One region of the Gulosibacter sp. genome, then DNA from elsewhere that is predicted to be linked to it. Evidence: predicted binding sites of a transcription regulator. Region 1 holds the regulator's gene; the other holds the start of a gene.
The links. Region 1 encodes HrcA, which represses chaperone genes, less so after heat shock. Its sites were predicted from a motif close to TTNGCACTCGNNNNNNNCGAGTGCNAA; they were not measured.

Region 1 (7,840 bases):
CAGTTGGAGTTGGAGGCGCTCTAATGAGCCATTTCCTCTACCTGGTTCGGCACGGACAGCAGGAACACGCCGAACACGGTATCGACGATGGCCCGCTCTCGGAGCGGGGTCGTGCTCAGGCACACGCGATCGGACGCAGGCTTGCGACGGTGCCTTTCTCGCAGTCCTTCACATCGCCGTTGGACCGTGCGCTGGAGACCGCGGCGATTATCGACAGCTACACGCAGGGCCCCTCCGTGACGCCCACGAATCTGCTCTTCGACTGCGTGCCGTCTTCGGGCGAGGACGCACCCGCGCACTATGACAGCTTCTTTTCGGGGGTGAATCCTGCCGATATCGAAGCCGGCCAGGCACAAATGAACGATGCAATCAGCACATTCTTTACCCGCAGCCGCGAGGATAAACACACCCTGCTCGTGACCCACAACTTCGTGATCGGCTACTTCGTACGAGAACTGCTCGGTTTGCCCGAATGGAATTGGCTCACCCTCGGTACCGGGAACACGGCGCTTACGGTACTTCGCCGACGTTCGATCCGGCCCGATGAACTCAAACTCTTTGGTGACCTCTCGCATTTGGAACCGAGCGAGCGCACCGGTGTGAACTGGTTCCCCGACCTTTAGAGCGTCTTACCCAACCAGCGGTCGGCATTGGAATTGTCGTTGAAGCGTGGAATCTCTACGAACCCGAGTTTCGTGTAGAGGCGGGCGGCGGAATCGAGCGATGAATGAGTGTCGAGAACGAGACGGTCACCGCCAAAGACTTTGGCACTCTCACTCAATGAAGCCATGATGATTTGACCAATCCCGCGACCGCGTGCCGTCGGTCGCGTGTACAGGTGCTTGAGTTCGTACCATCGGCTGCCACCAAAACCATTGTCGACGAACTCCCGACCCGGCTGGATGCTGCGAATACCCGCGCAGCCGAGCGCAGCATCCTCGTCGTAGGCGATCACGAATCGACCGGCAGGTGCGATGAACTGTGATGGGTGGGGTCGTGGCGCACGGTAGTCGGACGCGGAAGCCGGTCTGGTCCGCAGTCGATCGGCAACGTACTCTTCTAGCAGTTCTTTCGCGATCGCGGTGTCCGTGCTGATATCGACCAGATGAATCATGGTCGCAATGCTAATGGTGTGTGGCAAAAACTGTTCCTGGGTGGCGGTACCGTAGATGCCATGACAATTTCAGTGGCACTGTCGGGAGCCAGCGGTCGGATGGGAACGCTCATCCAGTCGATCATCGAGGAGACGGACGCATTCGAACTGCACGCCGCCCTCACGAGCAAGTCCTCGCCGGAAGAGATGCTCGGTGCGGATGTTTTGATCGATGTGACTCGACTCGAAGTCTCAGAAAAGCTCGTGAACTTCGCACTCGACAATGGCATCAACGCCGTGATCGGTACCAGCGGATGGAGCCAGGAACGCCTTGCGAGTCTCGAAGAGCGCATCCCTGCTGGTCGAGGGGTCATCGTCGTCCCAAATTTCTCAGTGGGTTCAGTGCTCGGTACCCACCTCGCAACCATTGCCGGGCAGTTTTATGACTCGATCGAGATCATCGAGGCACATCACGACAAAAAGGTCGACTCACCGTCCGGTACCGCTGTTCGAGCTGCCGAAGCCATCGCTGCGGCACGCGGAAACGAACCGACGCCACCAAACCCCGACCAGGAGGCACGCGGGCAAGTCGTTGCCGGCATCCCGGTACACGCGCTTCGACTGCGTGGTGTGGTCGCGGATCAGCAGATGATCTTCGGCGGCAGGGGCGAGACCCTCACGATTCGGCACGAAACAATGTCAAATCAGGCCTATGAGCAGGGGATTCGCCTCGCTATTCACGCGGGGCCCGAGACAACGGGCCTCACCGTGGGCATTGATCGACTCTTAGGAATCGGCGACAGCAAGTGAAACGATGGTCCGGCGCCCGCATCGGTGTCTACGTGTTACTCGCGCTGATCGTCATTTACCTGATCGCCATTGGTGGCATGGTTTGGGGGATGATCACCAGCGGTGAACTCATCGGCATCATCATGGGTGCGGCGCTGATAGTTTTCCCGCTGCTAGGAATTGTGTTCATTTGGCGTGATGTCCGGTTTGCCCAGCAGGGAGACCGCGTGCTCGCCAAAATGGCGGATGCGGGTGAACTGCCCGAGGACACCTTGCCCAAGCGACCTTCGGGGCTCCCGGTGCGGCAGGCTGCAGACGAAGAGTTTCCCCGTTGGAAAACAGAAGTTGAAGCCGCGCCCGAGGATTACCGCACCTGGGCGAGGCTCGCTCTCGCGTATCGCGCATCCGGCGACACCGCCCGCGCACGACAGGCAATGCGGAAGGCAATCGAGCTAGAAACAGATAGGCTTGACGAGTGAGTGAAGAGATTGAATTCCGCAGCGACGTCACCGTCGAACTTGTCCGATCGCAAGCCCAGGACCGCGATGTGCTCTTTGCCGCACGGGTCTCGACAATCGGAGAACAGAGTATCCCGGTCGAAGGCGACGGTGAAGAACTCCAAAAACGAGATCGAGGACTCATCAACTTTTTGATGCGCGATCGCCACGGCACTCCCTTCGAGCACAACTCGATGACCTTCTACGTCCAGGCACCTATCTTCGTATTCCGTGAGTTCCAGCGGCACCGAATCGCGAGCTATAACGAAGAATCGGGCCGCTATCGTCAGCTGCGCCCTTCCTTCTACATTCCCGCGCCGGAACGCAATCTTCGCCAAGAGGGTCGACCCGGAAAGTACGAGTTCTTCCCAGGCACGCCGGAGCAAACTGAACTGGTTGCCGCCGAAATTCGCCGGGAGTCTGAGTCTGCCTACGCGAGCTATCAGCGGATGCTTGATGAGGGTGTTGCCCGAGAGGTGGCCCGTATGGTGCTGCCACTGAACATTTACTCTTCGATGTACGTGACCATGAATGCCCGCTCACTCATGAACTTCCTGTCACTGCGTCGCCTCGTCGAAGGCTCGGCATTCCCGTCCTTCCCGCAGCGCGAAATTGAACTGTGCGCGGAGCAGATGGAAACGCTCTGGGCCGAGCAAATGCCGCTCACCGCCGAGGTCTTCAACGCGAACGGCCGAGTTGCCCCCTAGCGCCCTTCCTGACGGTAAGCCAGTACCCACCGATGGTGCCCTGCCCGAGTCTGTCCGGGAGGGCATCGCCGGTAGACAGTTCGGTGCCTATGTGCACATTCCGTTCTGCCGGGTGCGGTGCGGTTACTGCGACTTCAATACCTACACCGCCACCGAGCTGGGTTCGGTATCGCAAGAGTCATATCCGGAGAAAGTCCTCGCTGAAATCGCGCTCGCGCGCCGCGTACTTGTCGATGCGGGTCAGGACGCTCCGCTGAGCACAATCTTTTTCGGCGGTGGCACACCGACGCTGCTACCCGCATCCGCACTCATCGACGTGCTCGCTCGGCTGCGTGACACCTTCGGGATTCGCGAGGGTGCCGAGGTCAGCGTCGAGGCCAACCCCGATTCGGTTGATCGCGCCTACCTTGAGGAGCTCCGCCGGGGTGGCGTCACCCGCGTGAGTTTCGGGATGCAGTCCGCGGTTCCGCACGTGCTCGCAACGCTCGATCGCACGCACGACCCGGCGCGTGTCCCCGAAGTGGTGCAGGCCGCGAAGGATGCGGGGCTCGAGGTCTCGGTGGACCTCATTTACGGTACGCCGGGAGAGAGCCTTGAAGACTGGCGCGCTTCTCTCGAGCACGCGATCTCGATGTCACCGAATCATATTTCTGCCTATGCGCTCATCATTGAGGCCGGGACCGCAATTGCCCGGCAAATCCGCCGCGGCGAAATTGCCGAAGTGGATGATGACCTGCAAGCGGACATGTACGAGCTCGCGGACGAGTTACTCGGCAACGCTGGGTTCGAATGGTACGAATTGTCGAACTGGTCCAAGGGTGGGAAATTTCCCTCGCGACACAATCTCGCGTACTGGCAAGACACCGACTGGTGGGGATTTGGTCCGGGTGCCCACAGCCACATCAACGGCGTGCGGTTCTGGAATGTCAAGCATCCCGCTGCCTACGCGAATCGACTCAATTCCGGAGAGTCTCCCGCAGCGGGGCACGAAGCTCTCACGAGCGAACAGCGATTCGACGAGTTCGTGTTGCTGCGCACACGACTGCGAGAGGGGCTGCCAATTAGCGAGCTTCCGGCGGACGCCCGCACCGGTGTGGCAGAACTGATCGGTAACGAACTCATCGATGCCCGAGAAGCATTGGCGGGCCGAATCATTCCGACCCTTCGAGGCAGGTTGCTCGCCGACGTGATCGCTCGGACACTCACGTAGCGAATACCGCGCAGCCTCGATGAGGCACCGGCCTTAGCTAATGAGACGCAGCGAGAACGGGTAACGGTAGCCGCCCGTTTTGTTCGTTTGAATTCCCGCCATTACTGCCAGCGCGATCACGGCGACAGCGAGCGCGAATGACAACAGGCCGCCCAAGATCCAACCAATAAAGGGGATCGTCGTGATCGCGCTTACCAACAGCGAAGCGATGAAGACGGTGATTCCGAAGTTGAGGGCTTCTTTGCCTTCGCGATCGTAGTTCGAGCTTTTTTCGCGCATCACGAGCCAGAAGATCAGCGGGCCGATCACGGTTACGATGTTCAGCAGGTGAGCCCACATCGACACATCACCCTGGTGGGCGGGTCCCGAGGGCTGACTTGCGGATTGCTGCGGGCCGTTCGGATCGTTCGGTGGGTACTGCGTCACGACGTCTTCCTTCGTGTGGTGATTGATTTTGCTCGCTGGCAGCGTATCTCAGTGCGGTGGCTGCGAAGGTGTCTTTCGTGGGAACGCGCGTAGACTTAGCAGTCGTACCTTGACAGTGCCAGTAGTGATGCAGTGGAAACTGCGCCGCGGTGGCACTGCAGAACATGAGATCAGGATGGAGTGGTGTCGGTGGTGAGTGATCGAAGCCTGGAGGTGCTTCGGGCAATCATCGGCGATTACGTCGAGACGAAAGAGCCCGTGGGGTCAAAGCGTCTTGTCGAGCGCCACAAGTTCGGCGTCTCTGCGGCAACCATTCGCAACGACATGGCGCAACTGGAAGAGGCAGAGCTCATTGCCGCGCCGCACACATCTTCTGGCCGCATTCCGACCGATAAGGGTTATCGCGTATTCGTGGACCAGCTCGCGGGGATTCGACCGCTCTCGCTGGTGCAGCGGCGCGCGATTGAGGAGTTCCTCGAACGTTCGAGCGATCCGGAAGAACTCGTGGTGCATTCGGTTCGAACGCTCGCGCAGTTGACGAACTCCGTGGCGATCGGGCACCTACCTTCGCTGCTGACCTCGTCGATTCATCGACTGGAACTCGTCGCGCTCAGTGAGCGGCGCATCCTGACGGTGCTGATCACCGACTCGGGTCGGGTTGAGCAGCGCATTATCGAGCTCGACCACGAGGTGAGTGAGACGGCCCTCGTCAAATTACGGCACCACTTCAATGAGACGCTTGTCGGCACAACGCTGCATGATGCGAGCGTCAAATTGGAACCACTTACTGACCCCTTTACGGGTACGGAAGAGACCATCGCCTCACAAATCGTGACCGCACTGGTGGACCAGCTCAACTCGAATCGCGACGATCGGCTCATCATCGCCGGAGCCGCGAATCTCGCGCGAACGGAGCGCGACTTTTCTTCGATTCTGCCGGTGTTGGAAGCGATGGAGGAGCAGGTCGTCCTGCTACGGTTGGTCGCCGAACTTGACTTGCAGGATCATGAAGTCGCGGTGTCGATCGGTCACGAAAACGAGGATTCTTCGTTTGAGGAGACGAGCATCCTCGCCTCGGGCTATGTTGCGGACAGTGGCGAAGCTCGACTCGGTATTCTCGGACCCACCCGAATGGATTATCAGCGCAATATTGCGGCTGTACGCGCAGTCGCACGGTATCTCTCGCGCGTGTTCAACGATCACGCCGAATAACCAAGGAGGCAGCCAGTTTTGGCAGACCACTACGAAACCCTGGGCGTGAGCCAGGATGCGTCTCAAGATGAGATTAAGAAGGCGTATCGCAAGCTCGCTCGGAAACTTCACCCCGATGTGAACCCTTCTGCGGAGGCGGGGGAGAAGTTCAAGGACGTCACGGCGGCCTATGACACGCTCTCCGACCCGCAGCGTCGCAAACAGTACGACATGGGTGGTCAGGATGCTGCCGGCGGATTTGGCTTTGGCGATATTTTTGATGCCTTCTTCGGCGGTGGCCAGGGCGGCGGTCGCGGGCCGCGTTCTCGCGCGCAACGCGGCCAGGATGCGCTCGTGCGGATTGACCTGGACCTCGATGAAGTGATCTTCGGCACCCACCGAGATGTGCAAGTCGCCACTGCCGCACGCTGCGAGGACTGCGCAGGCAGCGGCGCGGCACCGGGCACCTCTCCGGTGACCTGTGCGGATTGTGGCGGTTCCGGTGAGGTTCGTCGACAGGTTCGCTCAATCCTCGGCCCCGTTATTTCGACCTCACCGTGTGCCGCTTGCCAAGGCTTCGGTACGGTTATCGAACACGCCTGTGAAACCTGCCACGGTCAGGGCCGTGTTCGCGCTCAGGCGACAATTCCGGTCGACATTCCAGCCGGCGTCGACTCCGGTCTGCGACTCCACCTGCCGGGCCAGGGTGAGGCCGGTCCCGGCGGCGGACCGAATGGTGACCTCTATCTCGAGGTGCGAGTGCGCGAACACGAGGTATTTGTCCGCAACGGTGACGACCTCGAGTGTCTTCTTGAAATCTCGATGATCGACGCCGTGTTTGGAACGAACACCACCTTGCCAGCGCTCGACGGTGATATTGAGTTGGAGATCCCGGTCGGCGCGCAATCAGGCGATGTCCTCACGGTGCGTGGTCGTGGCATCACTCGGCTTCGATCCACTCAGCGCGGCGACCTCGAGGTCACGCTGCAGGTTCGGACCCCGACGAAACTCGATCACAAACAGAAAGAGCTACTGCAGCAGTTCGCTGAGCGCTCCAAGCACGAGGCCGGTCCGGAACTCTCTCGCGAGAAGCCGGGTCTGTTCTCCAAATTGCGTGGAAAGTTTGGCCGCTAGTGGCACACGCCTATCTTCAGCAGGAGTGGGATTCCGCCACTGCCGGGGATGAACTCACCGTGACCGGTGAGGAGGCGCGTCACGCGGTGAAAGTTGCGCGATTACGAGCGGGCGAGCAAATCTTGCTGCTCAACGGGCGCGGAACGCGTGTGGCGGCCGAAGTGGTGCAGGTCGACGCGACCGAATTTCGGGTTCGTGCAACCGCTGATTCCGTGAGGGAACCAGAGCCTTCACCGCGACTTGTGCTCGTGCAGGCGCTCGCAAAGGGCGGCCGTGACGAAATGGCACTGCAAGCCGCAGTCGAACTCGGGGTGGATGCGGTGCTCCCGTGGCAAGCAGAGCGGTCGGTGGCGAAGTGGTCGCCCGAAAAGACGCCAAAGCAACAGCAGCGATGGGACACCATTGCCAGGGAAGCGGCGAAACAATCTATGCGCGCCCGAATCCCCGAAATCTTGCCCGTCGCAACCACGAAGCAGTTGGCTGAGCGAATTGGGCAGGCACGGGTACTCGTACTCGACCCAGATGGTGACACCGGAATTGGCGAACTTGAACTAGGCACGGAAAAATCCACCGAGAGCCCCACACTCGCGCTCATCATCGGCCCGGAGGGTGGCATCTCGCCAGGTGAGCTCGATCGATTCCGCGCGGGTGGAGCATCCCTGGTGCGGCTCGGTGAGAATGTGCTGCGCACATCCACTGCGGGTCCCGCGGCGGTTGCGGCGATATTGACCAAACTGCGTCGGTGGTGAGCAGTAGTATTACCGCCATGGCCGATAGCATCTTTACCAAAATC
Region 2 (7,840 bases), on a different contig from region 1:
CGTCGTCTTGCGACACGACATCTCAGCCGACGGTGCCCACGCAATGACCGAGCGACAGACCATTGTCTATCGCGAAGCAGTCGAGGTACCCGCCGATGCCCCTTCAGCGAAGCGCCCTCCCCGACCAGCTGGCGCGGCACCCGAGGGATGGGACTGGGTCCAGCCCCGAATCTCGCCGGAAATCACGCTCTTTCGCTATTCAGCGCTGACCTTTAACTCGCACCGAATCCACTATGACCTCGACTACGTCACGAGCGTTGAGGGGTATCCGGGCCTGGTGGTCCACGGCCCACTTTCCGCAACTTATCTTGTCGATGGCTTCCTACGGACACACCCAAATGTGCAGCTCAACACGTTCGAGTTTTCCGCTCGAGCACCAATCTTCGCGAATGAACAGGTGCACGTGGTTGGGCGCGCTGAGGGTCCGGGTCGCGAATCGCTCGCCATCATCGGACCCGACGGGAAAACCTCAATCTCCGCGAGCATCCAATACAGCTAGTCCGACAGCGCGCCCCCAGCGCTCCGCCCAGAACATTACTGAACAGAAACGAGAACATAATGGAATACCTGAACGAAGAAGAGACACTCCTCGTCGAGACCGTGCGCGATTTCATTAATCGCGATGTCAAGCCGAAGGTTCGCGAAGTCGAGCACGCCAATGAATACCCTGAGCAGTGGATCGAGCAAATGAAGGAACTCGGCATCTACGGTCTCGCGGTTCCCGAAGAGTACGGCGGCCTGCCGGTCTCGATGCCCGCCTATGCGAAGGTGTGTGAAGAGCTCGCGCGCGGTTGGATGTCGCTCACCGGTGCGATGGGCGGTCACACCGTGGTCGCCAAGCTCCTCAGTGAATACGGCACCGAAGAGCAGAAGCAGCAGTACTTGCCTCGGATGGCAACCGGTGAGCTTCGCGCGACAATGGCGCTCACCGAGCCCGGTGGTGGTTCCGACCTGCAGGCCATGAAGACCATCGCTCGAACGGATGGCGATGACCTCGTTATCAACGGCTCAAAAACTTGGATTTCTAACGCCCGAAAGTCAGATCTGGTCGCGCTGCTGGTAAAGACCGACCCGAATGCGGAGCCCCGGCACCGCGGCATCTCGATTGTGCTCGCCGAAAAGGGTCCCGGATTCGAAGTCTCGCAGGACCTGCCGAAACTCGGTTATAAAGGCGTGGAAAGCTGCGAGTTGATCTTCACCGATTACCGCACGCCCGCCACGCAGATCCTCGGCGGTGTTGCCGGTAAGGGCTTCGGCCAGATGATGCGCGGGCTCGAGGCCGGTCGCATCAACGTCGCTGCTCGTGCCCTCGGAGTCGGTGCCGCCGCACTCGAGGATGCATTGAAGTACTCCCAGGAACGGGAAAGCTTCGGCGTGCCGATTTGGAAGCATCAGGCGATTGGGCACTACCTCGCCGATATGGCGACGAAACTCGTTGCGGCACAACAGCTCACGCGTCATGCCGCAGAAAAATACGACAGTGGAGCCCGCGCAGACCTGGAGGCGGGGATGGCAAAGCTATTCGCGTCCGAGGTGGGAATGGAAATTGCCCTCAATGCGATGCGCATCCACGGCGGCTACGGCTACTCGACCGAGTTCGATGTGGAACGCTACTTCCGCGATGCACCGCTGATGATCGTCGGTGAGGGCACCAACGAGATCCAGCGTAATGTGATCGCCTCGCAGCTCATTCAGCGCGGTGGTATCTAAACACCGACATTCCGGCGACTGACGCGCGAGTCATCCGGATCGAGAAAATGGGCGGTACCCGAGAGGGTACCGCCCATTTTGTGAACCGTGAGGTTGAACTTAGAAGTCCATGCCGCCGGTGGGGTCGCCAGCAGGAGCAGCACCGGCAGGAGCTGGCTTGTCTGCAACAACAGCCTCAGTGGTGAGGAACAGGCCGGCAATGGATGCTGCGTTCTGCAGTGCCGAGCGGGTTACCTTGACCGGGTCGAGGATTCCGGTAGCAACCATGTCGACGTACTCGCCCGTTGCGGCGTTAAGGCCGTGACCGGTTTCGAGGTTGCGGACACGCTCAGCAACGACGCCAGCTTCGAGACCGGCGTTGAGTGCGATCTGCTTGAGCGGTGCATCGAGTGCCCACTTCACGATCTTCGCGCCTGTTGCTTCGTCACCGACGAGCTCGAGGCCGTCCACTGCGCCAACTGCCTGTGCGAGAGCAACGCCACCACCGGCGACGATGCCTTCTTCAACAGCAGCCTTTGCGTTACGCACGGCGTCTTCGATGCGGTGCTTGCGCTCCTTGAGCTCAACCTCGGTCGCTGCACCTGCCTTGATGACAGCCACGCCACCGGCGAGCTTTGCGAGACGCTCCTGGAGCTTCTCACGGTCGTAGTCCGAGTCGGTGTTCGCGATCTCGCCCTTGATCTGAGCCACGCGGCCTTCGATCTGGTCTGCTTCGCCAGCACCTTCGATGATGGTGGTCTCGTCCTTGGTGATAACGACCTTGCGTGCGCGGCCGAGCATCTCGAGGTCGGTGGTCTCAAGCTTGAGGCCAACTTCTTCCGAGATAACCTGACCACCGGTGAGGATCGCGATGTCCTGCAGCATGGCCTTGCGGCGGTCACCGAAGCCCGGAGCCTTGACAGCAACCGACTTGAAGATGCCACGGATCTTGTTCACAACGAGGGTTGCGAGTGCTTCGCCATCAACGTCTTCGGCGATGATGAGCAGCTGCTTGCCCGACTGCATGACCTTATCGACTACGGGAAGGAGGTCCTTCACGTTCGAGATCTTGCTGTTAGCAATGAGGATGTAAGGCTCTTCGAAGACTGCTTCCTGGCGGTCGGTGTCCGTCACGAAGTACTGCGAGAGGTAGCCCTTGTCGAAGCGCATACCTTCAGTGAGTTCGAGCGTGGTGCCGAAGGTGTTCGACTCCTCAACGGTGACGACACCTTCGCGACCGACCTTGTCGATCGCTTCGGCGATGATCTCACCGATCTGCGGGTCTGCAGCCGAGATCGATGCGGTTGCAGCGATGTGCTCCTTGGTGAGCACTTCCTGCGAGCTCGAGAACAGGTGCTCAACAACAGCCTCTACAGCCTTGTCGATACCGCGGCGGACCGAGATCGGGTCGGCGCCAGCAGCAACGTTGCGCAGGCCTTCCTTGACGAGCGCCTGAGCGAGAACGGTAGCGGTGGTGGTTCCGTCACCGGCAACGTCGTCAGTCTTCTTCGCAACTTCCTTGACGAGCTCTGCGCCGATCTTCTCGTACGCATCCTCGAGCTCAATCTCCTTCGCAATCGAGACACCATCGTTCGTGATGGTGGGGGCGCCCCACTTCTTCTCGAGTACGACGTTACGGCCGCGTGGGCCGAGCGTTACCTTCACGGTGTCCGCAAGCGTGTTGAGTCCACGCTCGAGTCCGCGACGGGCCTCTTCATCAAAGGCGATCATCTTCGACATAAATTCTTCGTCCTTTCAGGACGTCAATTGGCGGTTCAAGAAATTAGCACTCAGCTAATTCGAGTGCTAGAACCATGTTGGCACTCTCACCCTGAGAGTGCAAGCAGAGCCGATCCGCTCCGCTGGCGGCGAACTATCCCTCGTAGGGGCGCACGTGTTCGGCCTGCGGTCCCTTGTCGCCGGGAACTACGTCGAACTCCACAGCTTGGCCCTCTTCGAGCGTGCGAAATCCGGGCATTTCAATCGACCGGTAGTGCACAAATACATCGCCGCTCTGGTCGTTTTCGCCGTTCAAGGTGATGAAGCCGAAGCCCTTTTCAGCGTTAAACCACTTCACGATTCCGGTGGTCATGATGTTTGTCTCCCTGCAGCGCGATAGCGCAATCGTGTCTCAACACGGCGAAGCTATCGAACGGAGGAAACGGGTGGGAGACGCATCCCGGCCTTCGCTCAAACTGCCGCTGAACGACCGGCAAACTGCAACGGCTAGCCGCCGAGCAATTCCTCAGCGTCGGCACCCGCGATCACGACGATTTCCCCGGGCTCGGCAATTTCTGCATCCACCTGCGCCTCACCGAAACCGAGCGACTCGACAACGCCAAGTGCGGCGCCCATATCCTCTTCGCTGCCGACCGCGACGATCGTAGTCGCGTAATCGGAGGAGTCCGCGTCGGTGACCGTTCCGACGTTCCAGGAATCAGCCACGAGGACGTCGGACGTAGCTCCGGCAAGACCGCCGATCCCCGCACCGTTGAGCACGGTCACCGAGATATCGGGGTCTTGTGTTGCTTCCGGGGCGGTCGGTGTCGGTGTGCTCTCGGGATCCGCAGTTGCCGGTGCCGTGGTTTCAGGCGCGGTTTCCTCGGCAATATTGGAGCTGAATTGGACCTGTCGGTCGATCAGCATCATGACGCCAATGCCAATACCGACGAGCAGCACAAACGAGGCCGCAGCGATGAGCCACGACGCGAATTTGGAGCCTCGCCCACGTGGCGCACGGTGCGCCCCGCGCCGCTTCAGGCTGGCGGGGAAATCGTCGAAACGATCCTTGGGGTACTTCACGTGGATGATTCTTTCTTGCTGCAATGGTCTCGACTGAACGTGCCGTTCAGATCGCACAACCGTACTTCAGGCGGAGCTTCAAATACTAGGACGCACGATAACGGCGCGCACGCTTACTATCGCGCAGTCGCTGCAATCGCCGTACGAGTAGAGGGTCCTCCACAAGCGCTACGGGTGATTCAATGAGCGTACCGAGAATTTGATAGTAGCGAGTAGGTGAATACCCAAAATCTGCCCGGATGGCATCCTCCTTCGCCCGCGAATGGCGAGGATGCGCTTCCTCAAAATTCAGCATCTCACGTTCCAACTCACTCAATGAGGCGCCGTGGATCGACCGGGCCGATTCGCTCATCCCTACTCCCCTCAAACAAAAGTGGACTTCGATCAAGCTTAGTTCGAGCTGACCTGCGTTCCCACGTGACGCGCGTAGACTGAGCCGCATTGCGCAGCTGAGCGGTACTGGCAATCTGCCGAATGAAACCGGTGCCGCACACTGCGACGCGTGGAAAGGTACTCCGATATGACGTTTGAAATTGAACGCACCGATGAGCAATGGCGCGAGATCTTGAACCCGGAAGAGTTCCAGATCCTTCGTCAGGCGGGCACCGAACGGCCCTGGACCGGCCCGCTGCTTGATGAAGCCCGACCGGGCGTGTACTCCTGCCGTGCATGTGGCAACGAGCTGTTCCAGGCCGAAACAAAGTTTGATGCTGGCTGCGGCTGGCCCAGTTTTTGGGAACCGCTCCGATCCGAGGCGGTCAAGCACCGGGAAGACAATTCGCTTGGAATGCGACGCGTCGAGGTGCTGTGCGCGAAGTGCGGTTCGCACCTTGGACACGTCTTCCCCGACGGTTTTGGGACGCCCACTGGCGACCGCTACTGCATGAACTCTGTCAGCATGCAGTTCACGCCGAACGCCGCGTAGCAGCGTTGCGAGGCGCTATTTCCCACTGTCCTCGCTAGCGGCGCGCACGGTGATCGTATCCGCGATTTCCCACAGCTCTCCCTGAGTCACGAGTCCGCGCAGATAGGCCTGCTGCAAGACTGAGACGCTGTTGGGGTGGGCCTCAACGTCGACGATGCCGGTGTTTGTGCCGAGTGGTGGGTCATATTCACGGTTCGACAGTAGGGCGATCATTTCCGCTTGGGTAAGCCGATTCTCAGCTCGAGCGACGGTGGTGGCCAGTGCGGTCGGCACCAGGCCGGTGGCCCGCTTCACTAAGCGAACGGCGCGAAAATAAGGGAGTTCGAGCACGTCCGCAATCACCTGCAGGGGCACCTGTGCGTCCAGCACCGCGACGGACACGGCTCGCTGGATTTGCGGGCGATATCGCGGTGACTGACTCCAGAGGGTTCGCAGCGAGTCGAGGATTCGCCGTTGCCTCGGGTGCAGCGGGCGGGTCACACCCCATCGTGTCGGTGGTAATTGAGGTGACGGTTCAGCAGACATTAGGGCCTCATATCTGACTAAGAATAGGAGTCCCGGCCTACCCCGGTCACGGTGGTGAGCAGAAAAGCAGCATCTTCTAGCGCGAGAACGGCATGCCGCTCGTGCGTGAGTGGCCACAATTCACCTTCGCGAATCTCACTTTGCGTGTCTCCATCGAGCTCCACGCGGATTCGCCCGACGAGCACTTGAATGCTTCCTGCCGGTGGGGAGTTGTGTTCGGGAAGGATGGTGCCCTCGCAAAGCGCGATGATTGTTTGCCGGAGTTCACCGTCATGGACCACGAGCCCCGCATCCCTTCCGCGCTCGCTTTCGCGCGCGGCCTGCAGGTGCTCGTAGGCCATTACATTGAGATCTACCATTGCTCGCCTCCCTTGGCGTCGCCGCGAGATCCCGCTGCTTAAACCATAGCTTCGATGCCGCCACCCATCGAAAGTCTGTGCACTCTCAACAATGGCAGCGCACTATTCACCTGGCCTAAAGACGAACTCGTCAGGTTCAAGCACCGTGGATGCGCACCACGGCCGCGAGCGCTTGGTCGAGATCCGCAATCAAATCGGCGACGGATTCAATGCCTATGGATAGTCGAATCAGCCCGTCGTGGATGCCGAGTCGTGCTCGGTGCTCCGGGCTGAAGCCATTGTGCGTGGACGTGCGGGGGTTGATCGCCAGGGAGCGCACATCACCAATATTCGTCATTCGCGAAAACACGCGGAGGTGATCGATGAAGGTTCGGGCGCCCTCGAGTCCGCCCGTGACCGTGACACCGAAGACCGACCCGGTACGACCGCCGTAGAGTCGTTGGGCGAGGTCACTATCGCGTCCGCCGGGCAGTCCCGCAAAGTCCACCGATTCCACCCCGGCTTGATCGACGAGCCACTGTGCAATCGCAACCGAGTTGTCCACGTGCCGTTCCATCCGCAGCGAAAGCGTCTCCATCCCTTGCTGCAGCAGGAAGGCATTGAAGGCGGAGATTGCCGGCCCGATGTCGTTGACGGCGGTCTGCCGGATGTACTCGGCAAAGGCGCGCTCATTGCCGCTGCGCTCGAGGAAGGACGGGCTCGTCGACGACTGCCGATCGGTGAGCAATGCGTAGCGGCCGTTTGTTGCGGTCCAGTCAAAGCGTCCGCCGTCCACGATCAGTCCCGCGAGCCCGGCGCCCTGGCCGGCGAGAAATTTCGTTGCCGAGTGCACCACAATGTCGGCGCCGTGTTCGATTGGTCGAATCAAGTACGGGGTCGCGACGGTGTTGTCGACCACCAATGGGATGTTGTGCCGGTGCGCGATCTTGGCGATCGCTTCGATGTCGGTGATGTCATTTTTCGGGTTCGGGATGGTTTCGGTGAAGATCAGCTTCGTCTCAGGGCGGATGAGTGATTCCCATTCATCCTCGTCTCGCCAGTCCCAGACGTAGTCAACGCTGATCCCGAGCCGCTTCATCGCGCGATTAAAGATGATCTGCGTACCGCTATAGATGCTCGCAGTGGAGATGAAATGATCCCCGGCTTCGAGGAGACCGAAGAGCACCGAGCTGATTGCGGCCGTGCCCGAGGCGACAGCCACGGCACCGGTACCGCCTTCGAGCGAAGCGATCTTTCCCTCCGCAACCTCCGCGGTCGGATTGAGGTGGCGTGAGTAGAGCTGGCCCTCGTCTTCGAGACTGAAGCGGTCCCAAGTCTGTTGGAAAGAGTCGAACCGAAAGGCGTTACTAATGTGGATCGGCACCACGCGGTCGCCGTGATCCAATTGCGGTCGCTCCCCCGCGTGCACTTGGCGCGTTTCGAAACCGAACCCGTCCCAGTCATAGTTGGGCTCGACAACCGTCGAGGTGTTGTCAACGATTGCGTCGGCGGATTCCGTCACGATCCCCTCCACGTGGTGCTTAGTGCGAACTGCCCTAAT

Region 2: the regulator HrcA is predicted to act here: its motif matches at 3,473-3,499, upstream of groL (chaperonin GroEL).

Annotation. Positions count from the first base shown of each region.
Region 1 covers NZ_JBQDBE010000001.1:268,801-276,640, forward strand. The annotation lists gene ACTHXA_RS01295 (M16 family metallopeptidase) at 1-24, shown strand, start outside; gene ACTHXA_RS01300 (histidine phosphatase family protein) at 24-623, shown strand; gene ACTHXA_RS01305 (GNAT family N-acetyltransferase) at 620-1,114, opposite strand; gene dapB (4-hydroxy-tetrahydrodipicolinate reductase) at 1,175-1,903, shown strand; gene ACTHXA_RS01315 (hypothetical protein) at 1,900-2,361, shown strand; gene thyX (FAD-dependent thymidylate synthase) at 2,358-3,086, shown strand; gene hemW (radical SAM family heme chaperone HemW) at 3,076-4,296, shown strand; gene ACTHXA_RS01330 (DUF4870 domain-containing protein) at 4,330-4,722, opposite strand; gene hrcA (heat-inducible transcriptional repressor HrcA) at 4,912-5,934, shown strand; gene dnaJ (molecular chaperone DnaJ) at 5,953-7,047, shown strand; gene ACTHXA_RS01345 (16S rRNA (uracil(1498)-N(3))-methyltransferase) at 7,047-7,796, shown strand; gene ACTHXA_RS01350 (HIT domain-containing protein) at 7,814-7,840, shown strand, end outside.
Region 2 covers NZ_JBQDBE010000012.1:32,837-40,676, reverse strand. The annotation lists gene ACTHXA_RS09370 (FAS1-like dehydratase domain-containing protein) at 1-499, shown strand, start outside; gene ACTHXA_RS09365 (acyl-CoA dehydrogenase family protein) at 559-1,710, shown strand; gene groL (chaperonin GroEL) at 1,810-3,429, opposite strand; gene ACTHXA_RS09355 (cold-shock protein) at 3,563-3,781, opposite strand; gene ACTHXA_RS09350 (LytR C-terminal domain-containing protein) at 3,916-4,491, opposite strand; gene ACTHXA_RS09345 (DUF3263 domain-containing protein) at 4,577-4,843, opposite strand; gene msrB (peptide-methionine (R)-S-oxide reductase MsrB) at 5,012-5,416, shown strand; gene ACTHXA_RS09335 (hypothetical protein) at 5,432-5,941, opposite strand; gene ACTHXA_RS09330 (cupin) at 5,959-6,300, opposite strand; gene ACTHXA_RS09325 (O-acetylhomoserine aminocarboxypropyltransferase/cysteine synthase family protein) at 6,437-7,801, opposite strand.